One region of the Jeotgalicoccus sp. S0W5 genome, then DNA from elsewhere that is predicted to be linked to it. Evidence: predicted binding sites of a transcription regulator. Region 1 holds the regulator's gene; each other region holds the start of a gene.
What was found. Region 1 encodes CtsR, which represses protease genes until heat stress. Its sites were predicted from a motif close to ATGGTCAATAAAGGTCAAACA; they were not measured.
Positions count from the first base shown of each region.

Region 1 (4,272 bases):
ATATTTGTGGTGGTGGAGGAAGTTATTCCAAGCACACAAAAAAATGGTCATTCCGATGCAGCAGTCTTTGCATTCCTGATTGGATTTTCTGTGATGATGGTATTAGACGTAGCTTTAGGATAACAAAAAAGCCTCTAGGGTCTTCCCTAGAGGCTTAAAATTTATAAATTTTAATAGAAGAAACCGATGATTACAGAGCTTAAGATAGATACAAGAGTCGCACCGTATACTAGTTTAAGGCCGAATCTCGCAACTTTGTCTCCGCTCTCACCGTGAAGTCCTTTAACAGAACCAGCGATGATACCGATTGAACCAAAGTTAGCAAATGAGATTAAGAATACTGAAATCATTGCTTGTGTCTTCTCAGAAAGTCCTTCTGCAACATTTATGAATTCAAGAATTGCAACAAATTCGTTAGTGATTAACTTAGTTGCCATTAATGAACCGGCAGTTTGTGCCTCAGCCCAAGGAATACCCATTAGGAAGGCAACTGGCATAAAGATGTAGCCCAAGATATCTTGGAATGAAAGGTTTGAACCAGGAATTAATAAGAAAATCTGGTTCAGTAAACCGATTAGAGCGATGAAACCAATTAACATCGAACCAACGACGAGTACGATTTTACCACCATCGATGATGTAATCACCAAGGACTTGGAAGAAAGATTTACCTTTTTCTGGATTAGTTGAGATTTCAATGTCACCATCTTCGATAACTTCATCATATGGATTGATGATGTGTACGATGATGTAAACACTGAATAAGTTCAGTACAATCGCAATGATGACAAATTGAGGGTCTAACATTGTAAAGAATGCGCCGACAATAGAAAGTGAAATTGAACTCATTGCCTGTGCAGCTAATGTATATAAACGACGTGTTGTAAGCTTAGGCAGCTGATTTTTAAGAGATACGAATACCTCTGACTGTCCAAGCATCATAGATGCCGCACCATTGTATGACTCGATGTATGGCATTCCAGTAATCTTAGTCAGTAAGAAGCCTAATCCTTTTATGATGAAAGGTAAGATTCTAGTGTAAGAAAGAATACCGATAATTGCTGAGATAAAGATGATCGGTATAAGCACGTTGAATAGGAATACATCAACTGGTTCGCCTTCCGCGTTCGTCATCAAATCTCCAAACACAAATTGTGCACCTTCTCTTGCATATCCTAGTAAGTAGTCGAAACCGTTCGCTAAACCAAGGATAATCGTTTGTCCACCCGTAGTGTTAAGGAATAAGAACGTAGCGATAAACTGTAATGCAACTAATATTAATATGTTCTTCCAATGTTTGAACGCAAGTTTTTTGTTGCTACTTGCAATCCAAGCAAGAAAGACAGTGAATAGTATACCAACTATTCCCATTACAATACTCATTGTGAAAGCCTCCAAAAATTATTATGTAAGAAATATTGAAAATGATTTCATTTGTAAATTATATACCAAATGATACATTTATGCGATACTAAATTATTATAATGCAACCGGTTCCAAAAATAAACCCTTTTAATTAAAAATAAACATGTTATTTGCCAATTTTGTTCACAACTTGTATACTTTAGTCAAAGTAGGTCAAGGGAGAGTGATGAGATGCGTAATATGTCGGATATTATTGAAAAATATTTAAAAGAAATGATTGAGAAATCCGGTAACGAAGTCGTTGAAATAAAACGTGCGCACATCGCTGAAAAATTTGATTGCGTACCGTCGCAGTTAAACTATGTTATCAAAACGCGTTTTACAAATGAACATGGCTACGTCGTTGAAAGTAAACGTGGCGGTGGCGGCTATATAAGAATCACCAAAGTAGAAACACATTCTGAGACAGAATACTTAGCGCACTTACAAAATCTTATTGGGGATAACATATCTCAGTTGAATGCGGGTCACCTTGTTCAATCAATGTTTGAAAATGGTGTTATTACCTATAGAGAAGCACAGATCATCGATGCTGTTATGGAAAGAGAAGTTCTATCCATTGAGTTACCTTATAGAGACCGCTTAAGAGCGAAAATTTTACGCCGTGTAATCACGGCAATACTGTACGCTAAGGAGTGAATATATGAAGTGTGAGATATGTAACGAAAATGAAGCCACAGTCCATATTTCGGAAGACTTAGGTCTTGCTCAAAATGTACGGTATTTGTGTGAGCAGTGTGCTGAAAAATCGCTACACGTGAATGACTATCAAGTGGATAATCCTTTTGACATCCATACATTACTGAAGATGTTAGCGGCTAATGCAGAGAAAAAAGAGGTTGAAGTTGAAGCGCCTGAATGTCCATCATGTGGTTCAACATTAAGAAGCGTCGTCGACAATGGCTTGTTTGGTTGTAGTTATTGCTATGACTACTTCGGCGAATACGTACCTCAAATTGTTGAACGTGTGCAGCTGAACCAAAATAGACATCTTGGGAAGATTCCTCATCAAAAAGTAGATGCACTGCGCCTCAAAAGAGACATAGAGTCCTTACAACAGAGACTAGATGACAAGGTGAAAACCCAGGCCTTTGAAGAAGCAGCGGTGATTAGAGACCAGATTCAGGCACTGAAGGATGGTGAGTCACATGGAGAATAATATTAGTAAGTGGCTCAATAGAACAGCAGTCACTGATATTGAACTTTCCTCACGTGTGAGGCTAGCACGGAATATTAATGGTGTACCTTTCACACATATGCTTGAAGATGATGAAGACATCACAGCGCTTGGTAAAATAGTAGAGAAAACTTTACCTAATTTGACTCGTCTCCGCTTATCTGAATTTACTGATGTAGGCCGTGCCTTATTGGTCGAAAAGCATTTGATTAGTCCTAGATTTTCACAAAATGGAGAAAGTGTCTTCATCAATGAAGAGGAAGACGTGTCGGTGATGATTGGTGAGGAAGATCATTTACGAATTCAAAGTCTCGGTGTAAATGAATCCCTTGAGTCGCTATACGAGAAAGCAAGTGCTATAGATGATACATTAGAGAGTAAGATAGAGTATGCATTTGATGAACGATACGGCTATCTTACAGCTTGCCCGACTAATCTAGGGACAGGAATGAGAGCCTCTATAATGCTGCATTTACCTGCCTTGACAGCCTTGAAAAGAATTCAACGTTTTCATAATAATTTAACGCGCTTTGGTTTTACTTTACGAGGTATATACGGGGAAGGGTCTAAGCCCATTGGTTCTGTTTACCAGTTATCGAATCAAGTGACGCTTGGTTTTAGTGAAACAGATATCATTGAAAATTTGACAGAATTAAAAGAACGCATTATTGAAGAAGAACGTAGCGCAAGAGAGCAATTAAAAACTTTAGAAACCTGTGACGCTGTCAATCGTTCTTTTGGTATTCTACAATACGCCTACAAATTACCTTTAAAAGAAGCAGCAATGCATTTGAGTAATGTGAAACTAGGGATTGATTTAGGCTATATAGATTTTGACCGTTTTAACTTTCAAGCATGGTTTCAACAAATCCAACCGGCTTTTATTAGCCAAAAACTGAATGAATTTGAATATGACACTAGTCGACCAAATAATCAGCACGAAAGATTACGGGCGACACTGACACGCGAACTATTAGGAGGGAAATAGATGCTATTTGGAAAACTGACAGAGCGAGCACAAAAAGTACTCGCATTTGCCCAAGAAGAAGCGATCACACTTAAAAACTCTAATATCGGTACAGAACATTTACTATTAGGTTTGGTAAAAGAAAAAGAAGGCATCGCTGCAAAAGTTCTAGCATCGTTTAATATCGATGAACAACGAGTTAATGAAGAAGTGCACAATTTAATAACAACGGGTACAGAAAAAGCATCATCGATTCACTATACACCGCGTGCTAAAAAAGTAATTGAGTTATCTATGGATGAAGCTCGTAAACTACATCACAATTTTGTAGGTACAGAACACTTACTATTAGGCCTGATTCGTGAGAGTGAGGGCGTGGCAGCGAGAGTATTGGCTAATCTTGACTTAAATATTACTAAAGCACGTGCAGCAGTGATTAAAATGCTTGGTAATCCAGAAGCTTTCCAGTCACATTCAAGTGTCCAAAAAGATACAAATACGCCGACATTAGACTCTTTGGCACGTGACTTAACTCAAATGGCCAGAGAGAGTCAGTTAGATCCAGTGATTGGTCGTTCTAGTGAGATTACACGTGTTATAGAAGTGCTAAGCCGTAGAACGAAGAACAATCCCGTGTTAATTGGTGAACCTGGTGTTGGTAAAACAGCTGTGGCTGAAGGCCTAGCCCAAGCAGTGATTAACAG
Region 1 is NZ_SIRQ01000004.1:214,215-218,486, reverse strand. Features, by position in the region: gene EYB29_RS07580 (ZIP family metal transporter) at 1-123, shown strand, start outside; gene EYB29_RS07575 (NupC/NupG family nucleoside CNT transporter) at 171-1,382, opposite strand; gene EYB29_RS07570 (CtsR family transcriptional regulator) at 1,596-2,063, shown strand; gene EYB29_RS07565 (UvrB/UvrC motif-containing protein) at 2,068-2,583, shown strand; gene EYB29_RS07560 (protein arginine kinase) at 2,573-3,589, shown strand; gene EYB29_RS07555 (ATP-dependent Clp protease ATP-binding subunit) at 3,590-4,272, shown strand, end outside.

Region 2 (4,272 bases), on a different contig from region 1:
ATTTGGACAAATTACAGGCAGTATACTCGTGCAACAATTTGGATTGTTCCGTTCAGTTAAAACACCAACAGCTCCAATCCAAGTGCTTGGTTTAATCGTTATGCTGGTCGGTGTAGTTTTAATTAACTTATTCTAGGAGGATTTATATGAATTCAGTACTCGGACATCACCATATTTCAATGATGACAAAAGATGCAGAAGAGAATAATCGATTTTACAATGAAGTGCTCGGTTTAAGACGTTTAAAAGTAACAGTCAATCAAGATGATCCGTCTATGTATCATATATTTTTTGGCGATAAGAAGGGGACACCAGGTACTGAACTTACCTTTTTTGAAATGCCTAATATCGGACAGACACATAAAGGCACCAATGCGATAACTAAAATTGGCTTATTGGTTAAAGACGAAGCGGCTTTAAGTTATTGGCAACAACGCTTTGACGAATATGGGGTAGAATACGGTAGTATCAAACAGTTCGCAGGTAGAAGAGGCTTACCGTTTGCAGATTCAGATGGCTTACATTTAGTCCTTCAAGTGGCAGACCAAGTCGACGGGAACTATCTTCCTTGGGAAGACTCAGCAGTCCCTCTAGAACACCAAATTATTAGTATGGGGACAGTTGAGTTGACGGCAAAACGATTGGATAAGCTTGAAAAAACACTGATTGAACTGTTCGATTATGAAAAGGTAGCAGGTGGTGACAACCAACGTCTTTATAGACCGAAAAATGGTAGTCATGAAGGTGAAATTTTAACTGTTTACAAAGATGGACCAAGAGAAAAACAAGGGCGTGGCAGTGTACATCATCTAGCGATTAATGTTCGAAATGATGATGAGCTCGAGTTTTGGCATGAGAGGGTAACGAAGAGGGGCTTTCGCTCAACTGGTGTCATTGACAGACACTTTTTTAAGAGTATGTATTTCAGAGAATCAAACGGCATAATGTTTGAAATTGCAACTTTAGATGGCCCCGGAATGACAGAGGATGAAGCGAATAAATCACTAGGAAATCACTTAGACTTACCGCCATTCCTAGAAGAGAAAAGAATACAAATAGAAGAAGATTTAATCAAACTATCATTTATTGAATAAAATGTGAGGAATTTCAAATGACTCAACTATTAGATAATTCAAAATTAGAAGATGTAACCATTCATACAATTACGTATATTGATGACATTGTCGGTCTGGGAGAAAAAAGACTGTCGATTGATCGTAAACATTTTGATGACTTAGAAATTTCAGAATCATTATTAAAAATGCATATTAATAGAGCCTCATTAGAAGAATTTACTAAGGAAAGAAATAAAGAGCTACTAGAATATGAGAATTACTCAGAATTTGATCATCTTAATAGTATGGTCGCTATGCTAGAGCACGATTTCTTTAGTATAGACAAAGTGAAGTTTTTTTATAGAGATGAAAACCATCTATCCGGTGAAGCGGTCATAGACACTTCAGATGAAGAACAAGTAAAAATGACTAGTGAGGTCAGTGGTAAATCGCTTATATTAACAATAGAATTACGATAAAAGAAATCCGTACATGTGATCGTGACTACATGTACGGATTTTATCTTACAGTAAATTTACGAATTTTTTCTTTCTTGGAAGTTGTAAGATTTCTACTAATTAATCAGTTAAAGCTTGATTCCATTTATCATTATAATTTGATGCGCAGTTTAAGACATCATAAGTCATAATAAGGATGAACTTCTAACATGAAGGCTACATGGTTCTTCACTTCAATCAAAGTTAGATTTTGTAAAGAAAAAGTATAAAAAACTTGAAAGTCAAACAAGGTCAATGTATAATAAAGTTATAAGTCAAAGATAGTCAAACTTCTCGGTAGGATTATTAATTTGGTAAGCACATAATTTGAAGTCACTGATGTCAGGCTTTATACTATAATCATAGTCAAATATAGTCAAAGTCAATACGAACTATGATTGAAACACTTTTAAAAGGAGGAAACACACATGAAATGTCAAAATTGTGGTATTAACGAAGCAAATGTTAACCTTGCAATGAATTTTAATAACCAAAAAATGCAGGTTCATTTATGTGACAGCTGTTTCCAAGAAATTCAAGGACAAATGATGAACTCTAACGATTTCTTTAAAGGTCAAAATAATGCAATGAATAACAATAAATACTTTAACGGACAAGGAAACAGTGCAACGAGCACTAGAACAAGAGAAGAAAGCAATAGAGACGGACTTTTAGATCAATTAGGTAATAATATTTCCGACGAGGCGAGAGCTGGGAAAATTGATCCTGTAATTGGTCGTGACAAAGAAGTTAAACGTGTCATTGAAACACTTAATAGAAGAAATAAAAACAACCCTGTACTCATCGGTGAACCTGGTGTTGGTAAAACTGCCATTGCTGAAGGCTTAGCACTTAAAATTGTTGAGGGCAACGTTCCTACGAAGTTGATGGACAAAGAAATTTATGTTTTAGATGTCGCATCACTAGTCGCGAACACTTCTATGCGTGGACAGTTTGAAGAACGTATGAAGCAGTTAATCTCTGAATTGAAAGAACGAAAAGAGGTCATCTTATTTATAGATGAAATTCACCAAATTGTTGGAGCAGGTTCTGCTGAAAGTTCACAAATGGATGCTGGTAACATTCTAAAACCAGCACTTGCACGAGGTGAACTACAGATCATCGGTGCAACAACGCTAAAAGAATATCGTCAAATTGAAAAAGATGCAGCGCTTGAGCGTCGTTTACAGCCAATCATTGTTAAAGAACCAAGTTTAGAAGAATCTGTATTAATCCTTAAAGGTATTAAAGATCGCTATGAAAAATTCCATGAGGTCAATTACTCTGATGATGCAATTGAAGCATTTGTTAACTTATCTAATAGATATATTCAAGATCGTTTCTTACCAGATAAGGCAATTGACTTAATGGATGAAGTCGGTGCACGACTCAACCTGTCTAATGCTGAAAATGATACGGAGTCTATTAAACTAAAATTAGACAAAATTGCTAAAGAAAAAGATGAAGCTGCTGAACAAGAAGACTATGAAACTGCAGCACACTTAAAATATCAAGAATTACAACTACAAAAACAACTAGATGCAGCAGAGGATGAACAAAAGACTTTAGATGTTGATGTCACAGATATTCAATTAATTGTAGAAGAGAAAACAGGTATTCCTGTAACAAAAATACAAGCAGAAGAACAAAATCAGATGAGACATCTGAGTGAAAATCTTAGTTCTAAAGTAATTGGGCAAGAACAAGCGGTAGATAAGGTAGCGAAAGCGGTCAGAAGAAGCCGTGCTGGACTAAAATCTAAATATCGTCCAATAGGTTCCTTCCTATTCGTTGGCCCAACTGGTGTTGGTAAAACGGAATTAACCAAAGCATTAGCTGAGGAAATTTTCGGTACAAGAGACTCTATGATTAGATTAGATATGTCTGAGTACATGGAAAAACATGCTGTCTCTAAAATTATCGGTTCACCTCCAGGTTACGTTGGTCACGAAGAAGCAGGACAACTAACAGAAAAAGTACGTCACAATCCTTATACAATTATTCTTTTAGATGAAATTGAAAAGGCACACCCTGATGTACAAAATATGTTCCTTCAAATTATGGAGGATGGTCAGCTTACTGATTCTCATGGTCGTACTGTTAGCTTTAAAGAAACAGTAATCATCATGACAAGTAACGCTGGTACAGGAGATAACAACGCTAGTGTTGGATTTAATGCGAATCAACATGAGTCAGTAACGACACTTGAGAACTTAAGTGATTACTTCAAACCTGAATTCTTAAACAGATTTGATGCAATTATTAACTTCAATGAATTGTCCGAAGAAAATCTGATGGAAATTACTGATTTAATGCTTAATGAGCTATCAGAGACACTTAAGGAAAATGATATTAACATCACTGTAACTGAAGACGCTAAGAAAAAATTAGTGAGCCTCGGTTACGATAAACGCTTTGGTGCTAGACCATTGAGAAGGGTGATTCAAGATAGAATTGAAGACCAACTTACTGATTTAATATTAGAATCGGATGGTTTAGAACAAGTCAGAGCGCACATTAAAAATGGTGAGATTGTCGTATCTAAAGCATAAGGAAGCGCAGAAAACTGAAATTTTAAATATTGAAAAAGGGTTGGGACAAAACAATTCCCTTCATATAATAAGCCGGACGTTAGCAATTCTTAAGGCATCGCGTGAGCCTGTAGTCTCACGCAGATGCTATTCCCCTAGAAGTCTAACGTTCGGCTTTTCTATTATAAT
Region 2 is NZ_SIRQ01000001.1:26,854-31,125, forward strand. Features, by position in the region: gene EYB29_RS00170 (DMT family transporter) at 1-136, shown strand, start outside; gene EYB29_RS00175 (VOC family protein) at 147-1,094, shown strand; gene EYB29_RS00180 (hypothetical protein) at 1,112-1,534, shown strand; gene EYB29_RS00185 (ATP-dependent Clp protease ATP-binding subunit) at 1,981-4,104, shown strand.
Region 2: the regulator CtsR is predicted to act here: its motif matches at 1,824-1,844, upstream of EYB29_RS00185 (ATP-dependent Clp protease ATP-binding subunit).

Region 3 (4,272 bases), on a different contig from region 1:
CCGATTAACACCTTGTCTGCTTTAGATAGAAGATTCTCAATAACGCTAATTTTGTCTGATACTTTCGCACCACCTAATATTGCTACAAATGGTGTTTTTGGTTCGTCGACAGCATTACCTATGAACTCAATTTCTTTTTTCATCAAGAACCCAGAAACGGTAGGTAAATGTTCACTAATGCCTACATTTGATGCATGTGAGCGGTGTGCAGTACCAAATGCATCATTTACAAATACATCTCCAAGTGATGCCCAGTACTTACCAAGCTCTGGATCGTTTTTACTTTCTTTGGAACCGTCTAAATCTTCATATCTTGTATTTTGAATCAGTAAAATTTCACCGTCAGGTAAACTGCTCACAGCTTCTTCTAAGTCATCACCACGCGTCTTATCGCTGAATAATACTTCCTTGTCCATCAGCTCACTTAAGCGCTTCGCAACAGGTGCGAGTGTGTAAGTTTCTTTATCTTCTTGAGATTTCACACGTCCGAGGTGGGATAGTAGAATGACCTTACCACCTTTTGCTAGAACATAAGAGATAGTTTTAATCGCAGCCTTGATGCGGTTGTCATCTGTAATCTCACCATCTTTTAAGGGCACATTAAAATCTGCTCTAATTAAAACTTTTTTACCTTTTAATTCTACATCGTCAAGAGTCTTTTTCATGAATACGCCTCCAAGTATATATTCAATTTTATTATACATATCTCACTTAGTGATTTAAACTACAAAAGTAATTTTACATTGATGTAAACACATCCATAAAAAAACGGACACCCTTTATAAGGATCTCCGTTAGTATCAAATATTTATTTATGTTCACGTATATAATCGTAAATTGTCACAAAATCAAGTACGCCTTCTTGAATGACCTCATCACCATTCGATAAGACAGGAATGCGTACCATGTATTCTTCTTGCAGTTCATTGTCTTCGTCGATGTTGACTTCAGTTAATTGAACAAGATCATTTCTTAGTTCAGATAAAGCCAGTCTGATTTGGAGTTTACCTTCATTACATAACGCACAATCGTTACGCATGTAATAAGTAAGATTAAGCATGGTCAAGCCTCTTTCTTCCACAAATTTTTTACTTCACGTTTAAGCGTCTGCATCAATGAATCAATCATTTCAGTGGAGATAATACCCATAGCAATCGCCATGGATACTAAGGCCACTTGGAAGCCGTAAGCTAGAGCCATATCGTATTGGGTCATGACCACACTACGCATGGCATTATATGCTGTACCACCAGGTACCAAAGGAATGATACCACAAGTTATAAAGATGATGACTGGCGCCCTAAGTTTGCGACTGCTTAAGATAGAAACCGCAGTCAATACAATAGCCCCTAAAAAGGACGCGATTGGCGCTTCTGCACCGATTTCTGTTGCTATATAGTAAACAATCCAACCTAAGGCACCACTAATACCACCTGCGACAATTGTTCTTCTCGGTGCGTTAAACAGGACACCAAAACCCGCTGATGCAAAGAAACTTAAAATCAATTGGAAAAAATAAGTCATGATTCTCCCTCCTACATCAACATGAATATGAGACCTACACCTGCACCGATAGCAATCGCAGTTAAGGAAGCCTCAGCACCCTTCATAGTGCCGGCTAGCATGTGGCCACGAATCATTTCTCGAATCGCATTTGTGATTAAGACACCAGGCACTAAGGGCATGACTGCAGCGATAATAATTGTTTCGACATTGACACCAGGACCATAGTTTACATAAAGAACAGAAAATAAAGCAATAAAGAACGAAGCAAAGAATTCATTGAAAAACTTAATTTTGGTATAACGCTGAATACTTTCTGTAATTAAGACTCCTAACATGCCACCAAATGCTGCAATAGGAATGTCCACAATAGTGCCATTAAAAAGAAGTAAAAACATTGCTGCTACAATACCACCTGCGATAATCACCAGCCATAGTGGAAACATCTTAGTTTCATGAATCGTTTCAATCGTCTCAATCGCCTCATCAATGGGTAATCCTTTAGTAATTTGTCTAGACAAATCATTAATATTAACGACTTTTTCTAAGTTGTTTGCACGCTCTTCGATACGAATCGTTTGAGAAAGTGCGTAATCATTCATTGATAGTATGATTACTGTTGTTGTCACGAACACTTGGACATTACCGATACCATAGTTGTTAGCCATACGTAGCATCGTATCTTCAATGCGGTAGGTCTCAGCGCCGCTCTCTAATAAGATCTTGCCACTATTTAAACAAACATAGAAGACTTTACGAACAAACTTATCATCTAAACTAACGTCAGGTTTATCGACTGTTTCAAGTGCTTCGACTGACAAATCACTCACCTCTTTTTAGCACCCCCGAGAAGAATTGAACTCCCATCTCAAGAACCGGAATCTTACGTGTTATCCATTACACCACGGGGGTAAAATATAAAAATAACAAAACTCATTATATCAAGAATGATAGGACTATTAAAGCCTTAAATATTGACTCTCTTGGGACGATAGTAATAAGATAAATGTCATATTGATTTAAAGGTTATTATCTTTGACCTTGTTTGACTAATGTGTTATAAATAAATAAGAGATTATGCTAGATCATTAATTTAGGAGGCAAAAAATATGAATTTAATACCTACAGTAATTGAACAAACTAACCGCGGTGAACGTGCATACGATATTTACTCAAGACTGTTGAAGGATAGAATCATCATGATTGGTAGTGCAATTGATGATAACGTTGCAAACTCTGTAGTCAGTCAGCTTCTATTCTTACAAGCTCAAGACTCTGAAAAAGATATCTATCTATATATTAACTCACCAGGTGGTAGTGTCACAGCTGGTATGGCAATCTATGATACGATTCAACACATCAAGCCTGATGTTCAAACAATTAGCTTAGGCCTTGCTGCTTCAATGGGATCATTCCTTTTAACAGCTGGTGCCAAAGGTAAACGCTATGCTTTACCAAATGCTGAGATAATGATTCACCAACCACTAGGTGGTGCTCAAGGTCAGGCGACTGAAATTGAGATCGCAGCTAAACATATCTTACAAACACGTGAAAAACTCAATAAAATCTTAGCTGAACGTACAGGTCAACCACTAGAGAAAATCGAGAAAGATACTGACCGTGATAACTTCATGACAGCTGAAGAAGCTAAAGAATATGGTCTAATCGACCACGTAATGGAACCAGAAAAATAATATATTATGAACGAAAAGCGTTTAGGTCACGTGACTTAAACGCTTTTTTTTATTATTATGAAATTAGAATAAACTCAGGAGGTTGTCTAGTGAATATACTTATTTCCGGTGGAACTGGTTTTATCGGCAGTCATCTTACTAATGTTTTAAAGAAAGATCGCCATCACGTCTATATTTTAAGTCGGCAGTCTAAATCAAGTGAACATCCCTACGTGCATTATATAAAGTACGATGAAGATAACTATAATGATCTATCTTGGACTAAAGAATTACCAGAAGAAATCGATTTAGTCTATAACTTCTCAGGCGCCTCGTTAAATAATAAATGGACAGATTATTATAAAGATTTAATATTATCGAGCCGTTTAAACATGACCAATATGCTCTATCAATGGCTTTTTGATTCTAAAATTAAACCGCTCGCCTTTGTTAATGCAAGTGCAATCGGTTACTATCCGACAAGTAAACTTGTTGAGTATGATGAGTACGACGTCTTGTCACCGAATGACTTCTTATCTACAGTGGTAAATAAGTGGGAAGGTGCTGCGAGACAAATTGAATCTTTAGGTATCCGAACTGTGTATACACGTTTCGGCTTAATCTTATCTCGTGAGGAAGGTGCCTTACCTATTCTCGAAAAATTATATAAGGCAAACTTAGGTGGAAATATTGCTTCTAGTCGTCAGTGGTACTCTTGGATTCACATTGACGATGTCATTAACGCCTTATATTTTGTTGGACTCAACCAAGATATAGATGGACCTGTAAATATTACAGCACCCGTCGCTGTGAGACAAAAGGAATTCTCTAAAGTACTCAGCGCCGTACTCGGCACACCAAATTTCTTTAAAACACCGAACTTCTTGTTAAACAGTTTGCTCGGTGAGCGCTCAATGTTAATTACTGAAGGTCAAAAAGTCCACCCAAGACGCTTGTTAAACAATGAGTTTAAATACTTGTACCCCACTCTAGACCAAGCTTTAGAACAAATTTATAGTAAATAAAAATTCCCCTGTTCGATAAGATTACATCGTACAGGGGTTTTAATTAAAATATTTTTTCTTCACCATTGCGG
Region 3 is NZ_SIRQ01000018.1:200,627-204,898, forward strand. Features, by position in the region: gene EYB29_RS10900 (phosphoglycerate kinase) at 1-665, opposite strand, end outside; gene EYB29_RS10905 (glutaredoxin family protein) at 809-1,060, opposite strand; gene EYB29_RS10910 (threonine/serine exporter family protein) at 1,063-1,524, opposite strand; gene EYB29_RS10915 (threonine/serine exporter family protein) at 1,536-2,333, opposite strand; tRNA gene EYB29_RS10920 (tRNA-Arg) at 2,344-2,415, opposite strand; gene clpP (ATP-dependent Clp endopeptidase proteolytic subunit ClpP) at 2,613-3,197, shown strand; gene EYB29_RS10930 (TIGR01777 family oxidoreductase) at 3,287-4,201, shown strand; gene whiA (DNA-binding protein WhiA) at 4,245-4,272, opposite strand, start outside.
Region 3: the regulator CtsR is predicted to act here: its motif matches at 2,536-2,556, upstream of clpP (ATP-dependent Clp endopeptidase proteolytic subunit ClpP).